DNA from 2 places in the Clostridium sp. 29_15 genome. Region 2 is predicted to be linked to the other one. Evidence: a T-box and tRNA genes for the amino acid it is inferred to sense, from the RefSeq annotation. Region 2 holds a T-box; the other holds one or more tRNA genes.
The links. The T-box of region 2 lies ahead of leuS (leucine--tRNA ligase). A T-box ahead of a tRNA ligase gene usually reads a tRNA of that ligase, here a tRNA-Leu.
Positions count from the first base shown of each region.

Region 1 (7,832 bases), on a different contig from region 2:
TCCTCTTAGTAGTTCCTTTTTCCACAATATCCTCACCATTATAAAGTTTTAACTTTGTCATAGGATCTACTTTAGCTGAAGGAGATAATCTTGAAAGTATAGCAAACATTGCTGCTATTTCTATTGTATGTGGAGCTATATGAGCTTTAAAATTACTTCTCTTCAATATCTTTTCATATATCTTCACTTCTTCATCAAGCTCTAAGCAATATGGAACTTCAATCTTTACAATTCTATCTAATATAGCTTCATTAGTATGATCTGATTTAAACTTTTCCCATTCTGCTTCATTTGAGTGAGCTACAATAAGTCCATCAAAATAAATCATTGAACCTTTTCCTGGTGATGGAATTGATTTTTCTTGAGTAGCTGTTATTATAGTGTGTAAGTATTCAACATCATTTTTAAACACTTCAATAAATTCTACCAACCCTCTGTTACCTACATTAAATGCACCATTTAATGAGAATATCCTTGGATCGTCTTCAGGATACATATCCATCTTAGATATATCAATTGATCCTGTTAAAATAGATGTATCTTGATTATTAGGATCAACTGGAGGCACTACACCTATTCCTTTTCTTGATCTTATAGAAAAATTCTTTCTTTCAACAGGAACATTTTCATATTCCCCATTAAATTCATGAATAAGCCTATATTTACATACTGGGCATAAATCTCCTTCAATTTGTGTGCCTAACATTTCATTAAATTTTCCTCTTAGATGATTAGGAACAAGATGTAAAGGTTCTTCATGCATTGGACAGCCTTTTATAGAATAAATAGGATCACAGCTTACTAAAGCTAATTTTAATGCTTCAACCAAAGATGATTTACCAGCACCAACAGGTCCTACTAAATATAATACTTGCCTTGCCTCTTCACCTTTCATTGATGCAGAATGAAGATAATTTACCAATTTCATTAATACTTTATCAATACCAAAGAAATCATCTTTAAAAAATCCATATCTCTTTATAGTTTCATTTCCATAGATTTTTCTTATTTTAGGATTCTCATCCCCCTTTAGTACCTCAACACCTTCACTCATAATCCTTTCATATAATCTCTTATGAGAAAGCTGTGCAATATCTGGATTAGCCTTCACAAGTTCTAAGTAATCTATAAATGTACCTTCAAATTTTTCTTTATTTCTACTTTCTCTATCTGTTAGAATAAATTCTTTGAAGTTCATAAGCACTCCCCCCTTTACTTTAATATATTAATTACCAAACGTAATATATTACTCTTTTTATCTTTTTAGATTAAATAAAATATAAACGTAGCCAAACCATGGGCTTATTTATGGATAAATCCTTACTTTGATTTAACCTGCACCAATTATTATTTATCAATAAAATCAAACAGCGTTTAATTAAAAAATAAATAAGATAGTAGTAACAATTAACTTCTACTATCTTATTTACTTTTTAAAGCTCTAGTTTTGGTGTTTTTATAAGGCTTACATCCATTGGACCTATGGTTTCCACTTCCTTCCCATCAATAAGGAATTTTACACCATCCACATTAAAACATTCATTTAAACATAATGTATTTACAATTGAATATATTTTTACTTTAACAGCTGCAGAAGAGCCTGTTTGACTATCATCAAAATCCTTGCTTAAATCTACATATGCTATTTTATTCTCTATTTTTATTGAATTAACTTCTGTTTCTTTTGGTATACAACATTTTTCAGTATCTTTTAATGCTGTAATAACATTTTTTAATTCTGAAATATCTACATTTTTCTCTTCAACTACCCATTTTGAAATATTATCATCTGGTACATAAAGTTCTATTAATTTCTCACTTTTATAGCTTTCCTCTACATTGTTAGAATTAACTGCTTTACTTTCTAAGCAACCTACAAGATTAATGCATAGTAATAATATACCTATTAAAAATTTTTTAAACATACTAACTCCTTAATATTATTTTCTATAATTACCACTATTTCCTTTTATGCCATTATTTATTCATTTAATATCAAATTTTAAAAATAACCTAGTAGTATATATTATGCTATTTTCTTTAACAAATGATAAGGAGTAATATTATGACCAATAATGATTTTAGTGTCAAAATATGTAATATCGTTACTAGTAGCACCTCCTATAGTATTTTCAATCCTATTTCAACAGTATTAAAAACATTTAATATAAAATTTTTGTAATATTATAATATTGGCTCACAACCTATATTAGTTGCGAGCCATACATGGATTTCTACTTATAATTATTTATTATATCTAATAGTTCCTCTCCAAATTTTTCATATTTCTTTTCTCCCATTCCTCTTATACCAAGAAGCTCTTCCTTATTCTTAGGTAATATATTACTTATTTGAATTAAAGTAGCATCTGAAAATATTATATATGGCTTAATTCCTTCTTTAAGAGCTTTATCCTTTCTCCAATTCCTTAACACATTAAATAAATCTTTATTTAACATTACTTCTTCTTCGCTTTCATTTAGCTTAAATAAAACCTTCATTTCAGATTTTAATATTTTCAATGACTTCTTATTTAGCTTAAGCATAGAATATGTACCTTCTTTTAAATCCACATAACCAAAATCTATCAATGTCTTTATTATATCCTTAATAAATCTGCTACTGTACTCTTTCATTATTCCATAAGTGGTCAACTGATTTAATTTATCATTAACTATCTTAGGTCCTGTCATCCCTCTTAAAACATCTACCAACACAGCAATTCCATATTTTTCTCTGCTTCTATATACACAAGATAATATTTTTTGTGCTTCTATGGTATAATCACGAATTTCTTCATCTTTTAAACAATTGCTACAGCTATTGCAATAATTCCTTGCATTTTTTTCACCAAAATAGTTTAAGATAAAATACCTTAAGCACCCTTTGCTTTCACATAAATTTATCATTTCTTGTAACTTTCTTATCTCTATTTCTTTCCTATTTAAAGACGATGTCGTATATATAAGATATTCTAAAGTACGCACATCACTTCTATTATATAAAAGATAGCAATTGGCATTTTCTCCATCACGTCCGGCTCTTCCTATTTCTTGATAATAACTTTCTATATTCTTTGGCATGGTAAAATGTATAACATACCTTACATTTGATTTATCAATTCCCATACCAAATGCATTAGTAGCTATCATTAAATTGATATTTTCCTTAAGAAATTCTTCTTGATAATATTCTTTTTCTTCATCTTTAAGACCGCCATGATATTTTCCTACTATATAGCCTAAATCTTTTAGGTAATTATAGAGCCCTTCTACTTCTTTTCTTGTTACACAATATATTATTCCTGAGCTATCTTCTTCTCTAATTATATCTTTAACAAATTCTAGCTTATCTTCTTCTATATATAAGTGTATATTTAAATTTTCCCTATCAAAACCACCAATATAAATATAAGGATTGCTAAGCCCTAATAATTCAAGCACATCTTTTCTCACCACCTCTGTAGCTGTAGCAGTAAATGCTGTTATTACTGGTCTTTTATCAAATTCATTAATAAACTGTGCTATTTCTCTATAACTTTTTCTAAAATCATGTCCCCACATTGATACACAATGAGCTTCATCTATAGCTATTTGACTTATATTAAGATTTTTTAATTTTCTTTTAAAAAAATCATTTTCTAATCTTTCAGGTGCTATGTATAATAATTTAACTTTTCCTTCATAACATTTTTTTATTATGTCATTTATATCATTTAAGCTTTGAGTACTATTAATATACTCTGCTACAATACCATTTTCATTTAAACTGTCCACCTGATCCTTCATCAATGATATAAGTGGTGATACTACTATTGTTATTCCTTTAAATATCATTGCAGGTATCTGATAACAAATTGATTTTCCTCCCCCAGTAGGTAATATACAAAAACTATCTCTACCTTTTAATATATTGCTTATTATTTCATACTGTCCTTCTTTAAATGAAGTATATCCATAGTATTTATTTAAAACTTCAAAAATAATATTCATACTTTTAATCACCACCCTTTTACTTATTTACTTTATTTATTAATTTTATCATATTAAATTATAATATAAACTTATACTATAAATAATTTTTATAACTATTTTGTAAAAAAGTGTTGACCATATAAGCTTTTTATATTATACTGACATTGTTCTTGCTGAAGTGGCGGAACAGGCAGACGCACAGGACTTAAAATCCTGCGGTAGCGATACCGTACCGGTTCGATTCCGGTCTTCAGCACCAAAAAGAAGTTCAATTTTGAACTTCTTTTTTTGTTTTATTTAAAAATTTACTATTTAGCCTTTATAACTTTATAAAAGTCCTCATCTAAACAATTACCAACTGCCACCAATACATCGCCTTCCTTTATTATAGAAGATCCTTTAGGAATTATTATTTCACCTTCTCTTTTTATCATAGCTATAAGTATTTCTTCTGGAATATTAGCATCAATTATACTTTTATTTATAAGATTACAGCCCACATCAACTTTTAATTCCATAACCTTTGTATTTTTCTCTTCAACATAATCATTAAATGTCTTTAATACAGGTTTGTTATTATCTAAAAGTTCTAAACGCCTTGCTATTATAGGTATCAAAGTTCCTTGAACTCCAACAGACATCAAAGCAATAAAAAATATAATATGATATATATCATTATTTATATTAACCTCATAATTTAAAGCAAATATGGAAAAAACTATAGATGCTGCACCTCTAAGACCTACCCATGATATAAATAGCTTTTCCCTAGTATTAAACTCAAACCTTCTAAGCACTAAAAAAACTGATATTGGCCTTGCTATAAAAATTATAACAAGAGAAATCACCACTGACTTTCCTATTACTTTAGGTAGTTCTATGGGACTTGATAAAAGTCCTAAAATAAAAAATAATATTATTTGCATAATCCAAGATACACCATCTAAAAAGTGTACCAAAGTCTTCTTATGAGGTATCTTACTATTACCAATAATTATTCCACTGATGTAAACACTTAAATATCCATTCCCTCCCATCCATTCACTCAATGAATATGAAATTATAGCTATAGCTATGATAAAAATAATGTAAAAGCTTTCTATTTCAAAATTTGCATGCCTAATTAAATATATAGAAGCTATTGCTATCACAGCTCCTACAATAATTCCAAAAACTATCTGACTTACTATCATTGGTATAAGCTGCATTACTGTACCGTTCCCCATTATAGTAAGAATAATCAAAGTTAACATATAAGCTACTGGATCATTACTACCACTTTCTACTTCCAAAAGCGATGCTAAAGAACCTTCCAAATTTAATTTTTGTGATCTAAGTATAGTAAAAACTGATGCTGCATCGGTGGAACTCACCACTGCACCTATAAGTAAAGATTCTAATAAAGATATTTTAAATATTAAATATACAAACAATCCTGTAATAAAAAAAGTTATGATAGTTCCTAAAGTAGACATTAAAATAGAAGGTACTGCCTTTGGTCTAGCCATACTCCAATTAGTTCCAAAACCACCATAAAACATTATAAAAACTAAAGCTATTGATGCAATTTCTCCAGTTAGTTGAAAGTCACTAAAGTCAATTCCTATTATTCCAAATATCATGCCTAAAAATATAAAAATCAAAAGAAGAGGCACTCCAAACTTGTATAAAACCTTACTAGAAGTAATACATATAAGAAGTATCAAACCACAACATAACATTAGTTGTACCATATGTTCCTCCATTGTTATTGCTATTTATTCATTATATTATCTATTGACTCTTTAATTGCAAAAATTAAATTATTTTTGATAAAGATGAGATTTTCAATACTCTTAAGTACCATAAGCTTATTTAAATTTAAAAAAGAAACTCCCTATAATTACTTATTGGAAGCTTCTTTTATTAATTCTAAATATATTTTTCTATTTCATTAACAGTCTTTTCTAGAGACATAAAAATTTCTTTAACTTCTTCTAACTTTTCTGAATTTTTATTAGATATTGAAGCAGTATACTCTGAATTATCCATAGTTTCTTTTGATAATATAGAAATATTTGAAATACTATCACATACTTTTTCACTATTATTTAATACCAATCTCATCATATTGGTTACTACATTTATTTCACCTTTAACAGTATTCATATTATCTTGAATTTTGTTAAATGCATCATTTGTGTCATAAACCAACTCTTGTTGTTTTATACTTTCTTTTAATAAATTTTCAACTTGCATAACTGATACCTGAGTTTCATTCTTTAATTCTGCTAAGATACGCTCTATATTTTCTGCATTAGTCTTACTTTCTTCTGCTAATTTCTTAATTTCTGTTGCTACAACTGAAAACCCTTTTCCTACTTCTCCTACTCTAGCAGCTTCTATTGATGCATTTAAAGATAAAAGATTGGTTTGCTCTGCTATACTAGATATAATTTCTGTTATATTTGCTATATTAGAAAATTTATTTTCTAAATTTTTCATAGATTCATTTACTAAATTGTTTTTCTCATTAACAAATTTACTTGTTTCTAGTAATGTTTTAACCTTTTGTATTCCTGTATTAATAGCATTATCTGCATCCGTTGAATAATCTTCTACATTTTCACTTGCTTTAGTTGCATCTTCAATTTTATTTTTAATATCTTCTATTAAAGAACTTTCCTCTTCTATTTCCAATACAGTTTTTGATGAACTTGATTTTATTTCTAAAAATGATTTATTTAATTCTACATTGCTATTATTAAAATCATTCATAATTTCATTTAGTGATATAAAATTTTCTGATAATATTTCAACTATTTTTTTCATATCATCTATTAATTGTTGTTGTTGTAAATTTTTATTACTTATTTCCTCTAATGTTTTTGCTGTAATTTCCTCAGAAGTTTTTAAACTGCTTGTTACAAATAAACTTACAGGTATAAACCCAATAACACTTGCAATTACTATAATAGACTCACTGGTATTTCCTTGCGAAATTAACATATATACATATATTGCTATTGTAATAGAACACCATGTACACATAAATCTTATTAATTTTACATTTTTACATAAAATTATAGAGATTATATAAACAAATGCAATTACATATGTTACTACAGTTTTGGTTGTTAATAATGTTATTGAGTATATAATACAATATATAATTGAATATATCCACGAAATAGTTTTACTCAATTTATTTCTCTTATATTCTATAATAGCTACTAAATTTGTTATTATTATACTCCCAGTAATTAATAATAAAAATTCTTTACTTCTATCTCCAACTGCATACTGGCTTAATGAACCACCAATATATAAAGCACCTAAAAATAAAAATATCCCTATAATAATTCTATTAATTTTTTTATTCATAGAATTATTTCCTCCTTTATACTATATTAATAATTAAAATCTCTTCTAAAATATTTATCGAAAACTATCTTTTTTTCTTTATTATAAATTACAAAAAGATAGTTTTGCTAATTTATATAATCAGCAAAACTATCTTTACTTAATCAATTTATAAATGATTTTATTTATTTTTTCCTCTTCTTTTTGAATGTTAATAATCCACCTAAAGTTAAAATAGTAGATCCAAGTCCTATTATTCCAAGAGAATTAACTCCTCCTGTTTTAGGTATTGATTTATCATCTTCCTTATTATTTTTTTCTGAAGATTCTACACTAACTGGTATTTCTTTTTTATCTGATGTATCAGGCTTCTCTTCTGGAGTTTCAGGTTTTACTTCAGGAGTTTCAGGTTTTACTTCAGGTTTCACTTCAGGTTTTACTTCAGGTTTTACTTCAGGTTTTACTTCTGGAACTTCAGGTTCATTTGTAGATTTATATAAATCTTTTAATACAGTT
Region 1 is NZ_MNRT01000018.1:12-7,843, reverse strand. Features, by position in the region: gene BHW04_RS02460 (PrkA family serine protein kinase) at 1-1,198, opposite strand, end outside; gene BHW04_RS02455 (GerMN domain-containing protein) at 1,434-1,925, opposite strand; gene recQ (DNA helicase RecQ) at 2,235-4,001, opposite strand; tRNA gene BHW04_RS02445 (tRNA-Leu) at 4,147-4,233, shown strand; gene BHW04_RS02440 (potassium/proton antiporter) at 4,283-5,707, opposite strand; gene BHW04_RS02435 (methyl-accepting chemotaxis protein) at 5,886-7,337, opposite strand; partial or broken gene BHW04_RS02430 (LPXTG cell wall anchor domain-containing protein) at 7,502-7,832, opposite strand, start outside.
Region 1: it has a tRNA-Leu gene. The T-box ahead of leuS (leucine--tRNA ligase) is inferred to sense a tRNA for this amino acid. The anticodon was not compared.

Region 2 (7,832 bases):
TGAAATAAAAGCAATTGATGGATTAAAAGGAATAATACAAGGCTATTTATATGCTAAAGAAGGAGAAGTTAATAAGCCTATATTAGAACTTCATGGACCAGAGCATATATGGATGAGACTTACTCCTTTAGAAGTAGAAGGTGCGTATTTTTCAATAAAGAGAGCTCATGGAAAAGTGGGTGTAGTTGGCTTAGGGTTAGGCTATACTGTTTGGGAAATGGCTAAGAAAGAAAATGTTAGTGAAGTAACTGTTTATGAAATAAGCCAGGAAGTAATTGATTTGTATAATAAGAATTTTGCTGACAATCCTAAAATAAAAATAATTCAAGGCGATGCCTATACTGCAGAAAAAGATAAATTTGATTTCTTTTATGCAGATATATATGAATACAAATTAACTTCACAAGTAGTAGATGATTATGAGAAGTTTAATAGGCTTCATGAAATAGAGGAATATGCTTTCTTTGGTATGGAACATTTCTTATTAAGCTGTAAATATGAAGAAATCGTATGGGTTTACATACCTGAAAGTTGGATGGAAATGAGTAAGGATGCTTACAGAGCATTAGGTGAAGCAGGATACCTTTCTTATTATACTGCATTAGATGAAGAATTAGTAAGTCAAGTACTTGCTAAATTTAAACCAGTGCTAGAAGAGCTTAGTTAATGATGGATTATGAATTAAGGAAAAAACTCAGTTTAGGCTGAGTTTTTTTTATTTCTTAATAATCAAATAAAAAAAGAGTGATTAGGCACTCTTTTTTATTTTACTACTATATTAACAAGTCTTCCTTTGATTACTATGACTTTAACAATATTTTTACCTTCTGTAGCAGCAAGTATATTTTCATCAGTTAAAGCAGCTGCTTTAATTCCTTCTTCATCTAAATCAGTAGATACATTAATCTTAGATTTAATTTTTCCGTTTACTTGGATAGCTATTTCTACTTCATCTTTAACAAGAGCATTTGGGTCAAATATTGGCCAAGCTTCGTTAAATACTGAGTATTCACCAGTTAATAGATTCCATTGTTCTTCAGCAAAGTGAGGAGCAAATGGTGCTAAAGTCTTGATGAAGTCTTTGCATACAGTCTTTAAGAAGTCTAAGTTCTTAGTTTCTTCTTGAAGATATTTAGAAAATGCATTAACAAATTCCATCATTCTTGCTATAGCAGTATTGAATTGCATCTTATCAGCATCTTCAGTAACACCTTTAATTGCGTTGTTTAACCAGAAGTTTAATTCTTTTTCAGTTTTATCAATAGTGATTTTATTGTTTTCTCCATTAGCAATAGCTTCTCTAGCTAAATCTAAGTATCTTTCAATTCTATCTACGAATCTAGCAACAGATTTAATTCCATCATCACTCCAAGCTCCACCTTCTGTGTAAGCAAAACCAAACATTAAGTACATTCTAAATACGTCAGCACCGTATTCTTTAATGTAGTCATCTGGAGAAATAGTATTTCCTTTAGATTTTGACATCTTTAATCCATCTGGTCCTAAAATTAAACCTTGGTGAGTTAAGCTCTTAAATGGTTCGTCAAAGCTTAAGTATCCCATATCTCTTAAAGCTTTAGTGATAAATCTAGCATATAGTAAGTGCATGCAAGCATGTTCAGGTCCACCAACATATTTGTCAACTGGTAGCATTTTGTCTACTAAGTCCTTATCGAAAGCTTTTTCTGAGTTTTTGTTATCTACATATCTCATTTGGTACCATGAAGAACATACGAAAGTATCTAATGTATCGCATTCTCTTTTAGCTGGTTTACCACAGCATGGGCAAGTAGTATTGATGAATGATTCACATTTAGCCAGTGGAGATTTTCCATCAGGTGCAAATTGAACATCATATGGTAATTGTACTGGAAGATCTTTTTCTGGAACTGGTACAGTACCACAGTCTTCACAGTAAATCATAGGGATTGGGGCTCCCCAGTATCTTTGTCTAGAAACTAGCCAGTCTCTTAATCTATAATTAACTTTTGATTCACCTAATTTATTTTCTGCTAATTTAGCAACGATTTTTTCTTTAGCTTCTTCAGTAGTTAAACCATCAAATTGTCCAGAGTTAACAAGTACTCCGTATTCACAGTATGGAAGTTCAACTTCTTCACCTTTTTTGTTAGTGATAACTCTTTCTATTGGTAAGTTAAATTTAGTTGCAAAAGCAAAGTCTCTTTCATCGTGAGCTGGAACAGCCATAACAGCACCAGTACCATAAGTAGCAAGTACGTAATCACCAACCCATACAGGTACTTCTTTACCGTTTATAGGGTTTATTGCATATGAACCAGTGAATACACCAGTTTTTTCTCTTGAAAGAGATTGTCTTTCTATATCAGATTGCTTTTTAGCAGCTTCTTTGTATTCTTCAACGGCAGTTTTGTTTTCTGCAGTAGTTAGTTCATCTACTAATGGATTTTCAGGTGCTAAAACAACATAAGTTACACCATTTAATGTATCAACTCTTGTTGTAAATACATCAAAGCTAGTTGCTGAATTTTTAACTTTGAAAGTAACTTGTGCACCAGTAGATTTTCCTATCCAGTGTTTTTGCATAGCAACAGTTTTTTCTGGCCAATCTAAAGTATCTAATTTTTCTAATAACTCATCAGCATATTCAGTTATTTTAAAGAACCATTGAGTTAAGTCTTTTTTAGTTACTTCAGTAGAACATCTTTCACAATATCCTTCATGAACTTGTTCATTAGCTAAAACTGTATTACATGATGGACACCAATTTACAGGGGCTTTCTTTCTGTAGGCTAATCCCTTTTCGTAAAGCTTTAAGAATATCCATTGAGTCCATTTGTAGTATTCAGGAGTACATGTGATAACTTCATTTTCCCAGTTAAACATAGCTCCCATAGCTTTTAATTGATCTTCCATAGTCTTGATATTTTTTTCGGTAGAATCCCATGGATGAATTCCTGTTTTAATAGCAAAGTTTTCAGCTGGTAGACCAAAGGCATCAAATCCCATTGGTTGGAATACATTGTATCCTTGCATCTTCTTTAATCTTGCCCATGAATCAACTGGACCATAATTGAACCAGTGACCAGCATGTAATTGACTTCCAGATGGGTAAGAGAACATTTCTAAAACATATAATTTTTCTCCTTCTTTATTAGGATTAAATTTATAAAGTTCAGTTTCTTCCCATTTCTTTTGCCATTTTTTATCAATAGCAGTTCCATAGTTACTCATTTTAAAATCCTCCCTAGGTTAATTGATAATTGAAAATTGATTATGGATAATTGAGGTAAAAATTCCTCAGGAGTTTCATACATAATTCTAACTTTTCAATTATCTGCTTTTAATTAAATAAAAAAGCTTCCATCTCTATATTTAAGAGACGAAAGCTATTATTTCGCGGTACCACTCTTATTAGAAAATCAAAAAAAGATTTTCTCACTCGAAATCGTTAACGGGAATCCCGTACTTGCTTTTGACAAGTAAGTTCCAAGACAAGTTCCTATAATGTAAACACTGTTTTACACCTTCCAACAGTTCTCTTAAGATTACAAGGTTATAGTACTACTTCTTTTCAACACTTTATACTATATTATTTGTTTTTTATTATATAGTAATTAAGAAAGTTAGTCAATAATAGTGATAAAGCCTTTTTATAGGAATTTCAATATATGATATAATATGTTTATTACATACCAATATAGTATATAATTTAAGAAAAATTTAAAAAAAGAATATACTATATTATATATTTTTTAATATATGGTAAATATTGTTTTGTAGAAGGGGTTAAATAAGGGTATAATCGTAAATAGTTTATGAACATTAATATTTTGTAAAAATAATGCTCTTGTATAAGTGAAAAATTCTTGTAAATACTAAATTAGAGAGATAAGAATAAACTAACTGATGAAAGAAAAGGAGATTTTTATGGCAATTTTAAATAGCATTATAGGTATTTTATTTATATTTGCAGTGGCATACTTATTATCAAATAATAAGAAGCGTATAAAATGGAGAACCATAATAATTGGATTTTTAATTCAATTTGGATTTGCATTAGCCGTTTTAAAGTGGAGTGTAGGTAAGTATGTTTTAAGCAAGGTTGCTCTTGGAGTACAATCAGTTATCGATTATGCTCAAGAAGGTATTAGTTTTGTATTTGGTTCACTAGCTAATGATGGAAGTATATTTTTTGTTAATGTATTATGTGTAATAATATTTATATCCGCAGTTGTTTCTATACTTTACTATTTAGGAATAATGCAGTTTGTTATTAGAGTTATAGGGGGAGCTTTATCTAGGCTTTTAGGAACTTCCCAATTAGAAACAATATCTTCATCAGCAAATATTTTCTTAGGTCAAACAGAGGCGCCACTTTTAATTAAACCTTATGTTTCAAAGCTTACAGAATCTGAATTGTTTGCAGTAATGGTTGGTGGATTAGCATCAGTTTCAGGTTCAATATTAGTAGGATATTCAATGCTTGGAATTCCAATAGAATACTTAATTTCAGCAGCATTTATGGCAGCACCAGCTGGTCTTATAATAGCAAAAATTCTTTGTCCAGAAACAGAGCATGATAAGGTTCAAAATGAAGTTGAAATGATTAAAGATAATTCAGCAAATGTTGTTGATGCAGCATCAAAGGGTGCAATTGATGGGTTAGGTCTAGTTCTTAACATAGCAGCTATCATTTTAGCATTCGTTGCAGTTATAGCATTAATTAACGGTTTAATTGGTTGGATTGGAGGCTGGTTCGGTGTATCTGACTTAAGCTTACAAGGAATATTAGGATGGATATTCTCACCAGTAGCAGCGATAATAGGTGTTCCGTGGGGAGAAGCTGTAACAGCAGGATCATTAATAGGTCAAAAATTAATATTAAATGAATTTGTTGCATTTAGTAATATGGCACCTTTATTACCAGAATTATCAGCAAAGACTACAGCAATAGTAACATTTGCTTTATGTGGATTTGCTAATATTTCTTCTATTGCTATTTTAATAGGTGGTATAGGTGGAATGGCTCCAAATAGAAAAGCTGACATAGCAAGATTGGGATGGAAAGCTGTTTTAGGTGGAACATTAGCAAACCTTCTAAGTGCTACAATTGCAGGACTTCTTTTAACTATATAGTATAAAAAATCACATGGCAAAAGATCAATGTCATTAAGTTAATAAAATTACGTTAGTAATTGCTAAAGAGTATGATATAAAAAAAGTATCATGCTCTTTTTTTCTAAAAGTTTTGATTTTTGTATTTTTAATTTTATAGGCTATAATATTATGGAGAGGAGTTGAAAAGTTATATGAATACTGTTTTAGTAGTAGATGATGATAAGGAAATAGTTGATGCAATTGAAATATATTTAAAAAATGAGGGAATTGGTGTTATTAAAGCATATGATGGTATACAAGCTATTCAGGCATTGATGGAAAATGAAATACATTTAATATTGATGGATATTATGATGCCTAAGATGGATGGATTACGAACTACTATGAGGATTAGGGAGGAAAAAAATATTCCAATAATATTAATATCAGCAAAATCAGAAGATACTGATAAGGTATTAGGTTTAAATATGGGAGCTGATGATTATATTACTAAACCTTTTAATCCTTTAGAATTAATTGCTAGAGTAAAATCACAATTAAGAAGATATATGACTTTAGGAAATTACGTTAATGTTTCTAAAGAAGATGAAAAGGTAATAAAGTCCAGTGGATTAGAAATCAATTTGGAAAGTAAAGAAGTATTCGTTGAAGGTGAGTCTATAAGGGTTACAGCAACAGAGTTTGGTATATTAGAGCTATTATTAAAAAATAAGGGAAGAGTATTTTCTATTGATGAAATATATGAAAATGTATGGAAAGAACCAAGCTATAATGCTGAAAATACAGTTGCAGTACATATACGAAGGATTAGAGAAAAGATAGAAATCAATCCTAAAGAACCCAAATATTTAAAGGTGGTGTGGGGAATTGGTTACAAAATTGAAAAGTATGAATAAGAAATTTTTTAACTATTTCTTATATATTCTTATATTCATCTTTTTATCAATGTCGATTTTGTCAGGAGTTGAAGTGATTAACAACTATGATTTAACACTGCCAGAGAGGATTTATGTTGATTCATATCTAGCACAGGAAATAGATGATTATATAGGAATGGCGCTAGATTATGCTATTTATTATAAAAATGATGAATATGTTAATGATATAAACAATATAAACCAATATGAAATTGATAGTTATAAACAAAAAATAGAAAAAAAGATTGAAAGCCAATATCAAAATATCAAAAGTATAAGAGAAAGTTCGCAAGGTTTTCATGATTATAGTTATGATGAGCAACAGGCTATATTAAATGAAGAAAGAAAGAAGATAGAAGAGAAATATGCATATGATGAAGCCAGTTTACTTGAAGAAATTTTAGAAAGTAAAAAGACGGCATATGAAAATCTAAAAGTTCAGCTAAGTGCTTATAATAATATTGATTTTGCAGCTTTTGATATACTTAGTAATAGCTGGATTACTAAAAAAAAAGCAGATGAAGATTTGATAAAAGATACAAAATACTATTCTATAAGAAAGATTACCACTAATGATGGTGTTACTGAAAATGTATATATATCAGGAAAAAAATCTACTAATTCTCATATAGTAAATAGAATTAAAAGAAATTCTTCAGGATATTATACCAGTGGAAATTACGTATCATCATATATACAAAATCAATCATCCAAATATTATTATTTAAATAATTATAGTATAGAACTATATGTATGGATACCAAAAGTTTTGCAGAAGGGAGATTCTATATATAGTGCTTATAAATCTATTGAAGAGATAGGACATGTTATAGGTATTAAGATAATAGTATGTTTGGTATCAGTAGCTATATTAGCATTACTATTATATTTAAAAAAGAAAGAAAATAGCAGGATGCATGAAGTTGATATATTAATAGATAAATTAAAGAAATATCCACTTGAATATAAGTTGGGAGGCTTATTGTTAGCATACATAGCATATAAGCTAATATTTAATAGTTATTATAATAAAATACTTGGTGAAGGAAGATATTTAATTAGCTTTACTTATAGGAATATACTTATATTATCTATTATTTTAATTTTATTATATGTAACAGTAGAGACGTTAATAGTAAGCTATTCTGAGGGAGCAATTTTTGAAAATACTATTAGTAAAACCATATATTATACAACAAAAGATATAATTAAAAGAGGATCGTTCATAAAGAATATCTTTATAATTGGAATTATGTATATATCTACAGTAGTTATATTATTGTTGGTAGGTATATTTAATAATGGAAGGTTATTATGGCCATGTTTTATAGTAGGCTTTTTAATAAGTTTTGCTCTGCTTATCAAATTAATAAAAAGCATGGTATATTTAGATAAAATAATGCTTGGGGCAAAGGATGCAGCCAGCGGAGAATTAACCTATAAGATTGAGGAAAGAGGAAAAGGATACTTATCTAACTTGGCACATGATATCAATAATATTAAAGAGGGCTTAAGAAAGTCTTTAAAGAATGAAATGAAGAGTGAAAAGATGAAAAGTGAGCTTATAACTAATGTCTCTCATGATTTAAAGACTCCGTTGACCTCAATTATAAATTACATTGATTTATTAAAGCGAGAACCTATAGAACCAGAAAGTGCAAGAGATTATATTGCTGTTCTAGACAGTAAATCTCAAAGGCTAAAAGCGCTAATAGAAGATTTGTTTGAAGCTTCTAAAGCTGCAAGTGGTGAAATGGAGCTTCATTTGGCTAAAATAGATATAGTGCAGCTTCTAAGACAGACTTTAGGTGAGTT
Region 2 is NZ_MNRT01000022.1:106,729-114,560, reverse strand. Features, by position in the region: gene BHW04_RS04435 (hypothetical protein) at 1-667, shown strand, start outside; gene leuS (leucine--tRNA ligase) at 763-3,213, opposite strand; T-box leader at 3,355-3,566, opposite strand; gene BHW04_RS04425 (NupC/NupG family nucleoside CNT transporter) at 3,910-5,118, shown strand; gene BHW04_RS04420 (response regulator transcription factor) at 5,292-5,996, shown strand; gene BHW04_RS04415 (HAMP domain-containing sensor histidine kinase) at 6,070-7,832, shown strand, end outside.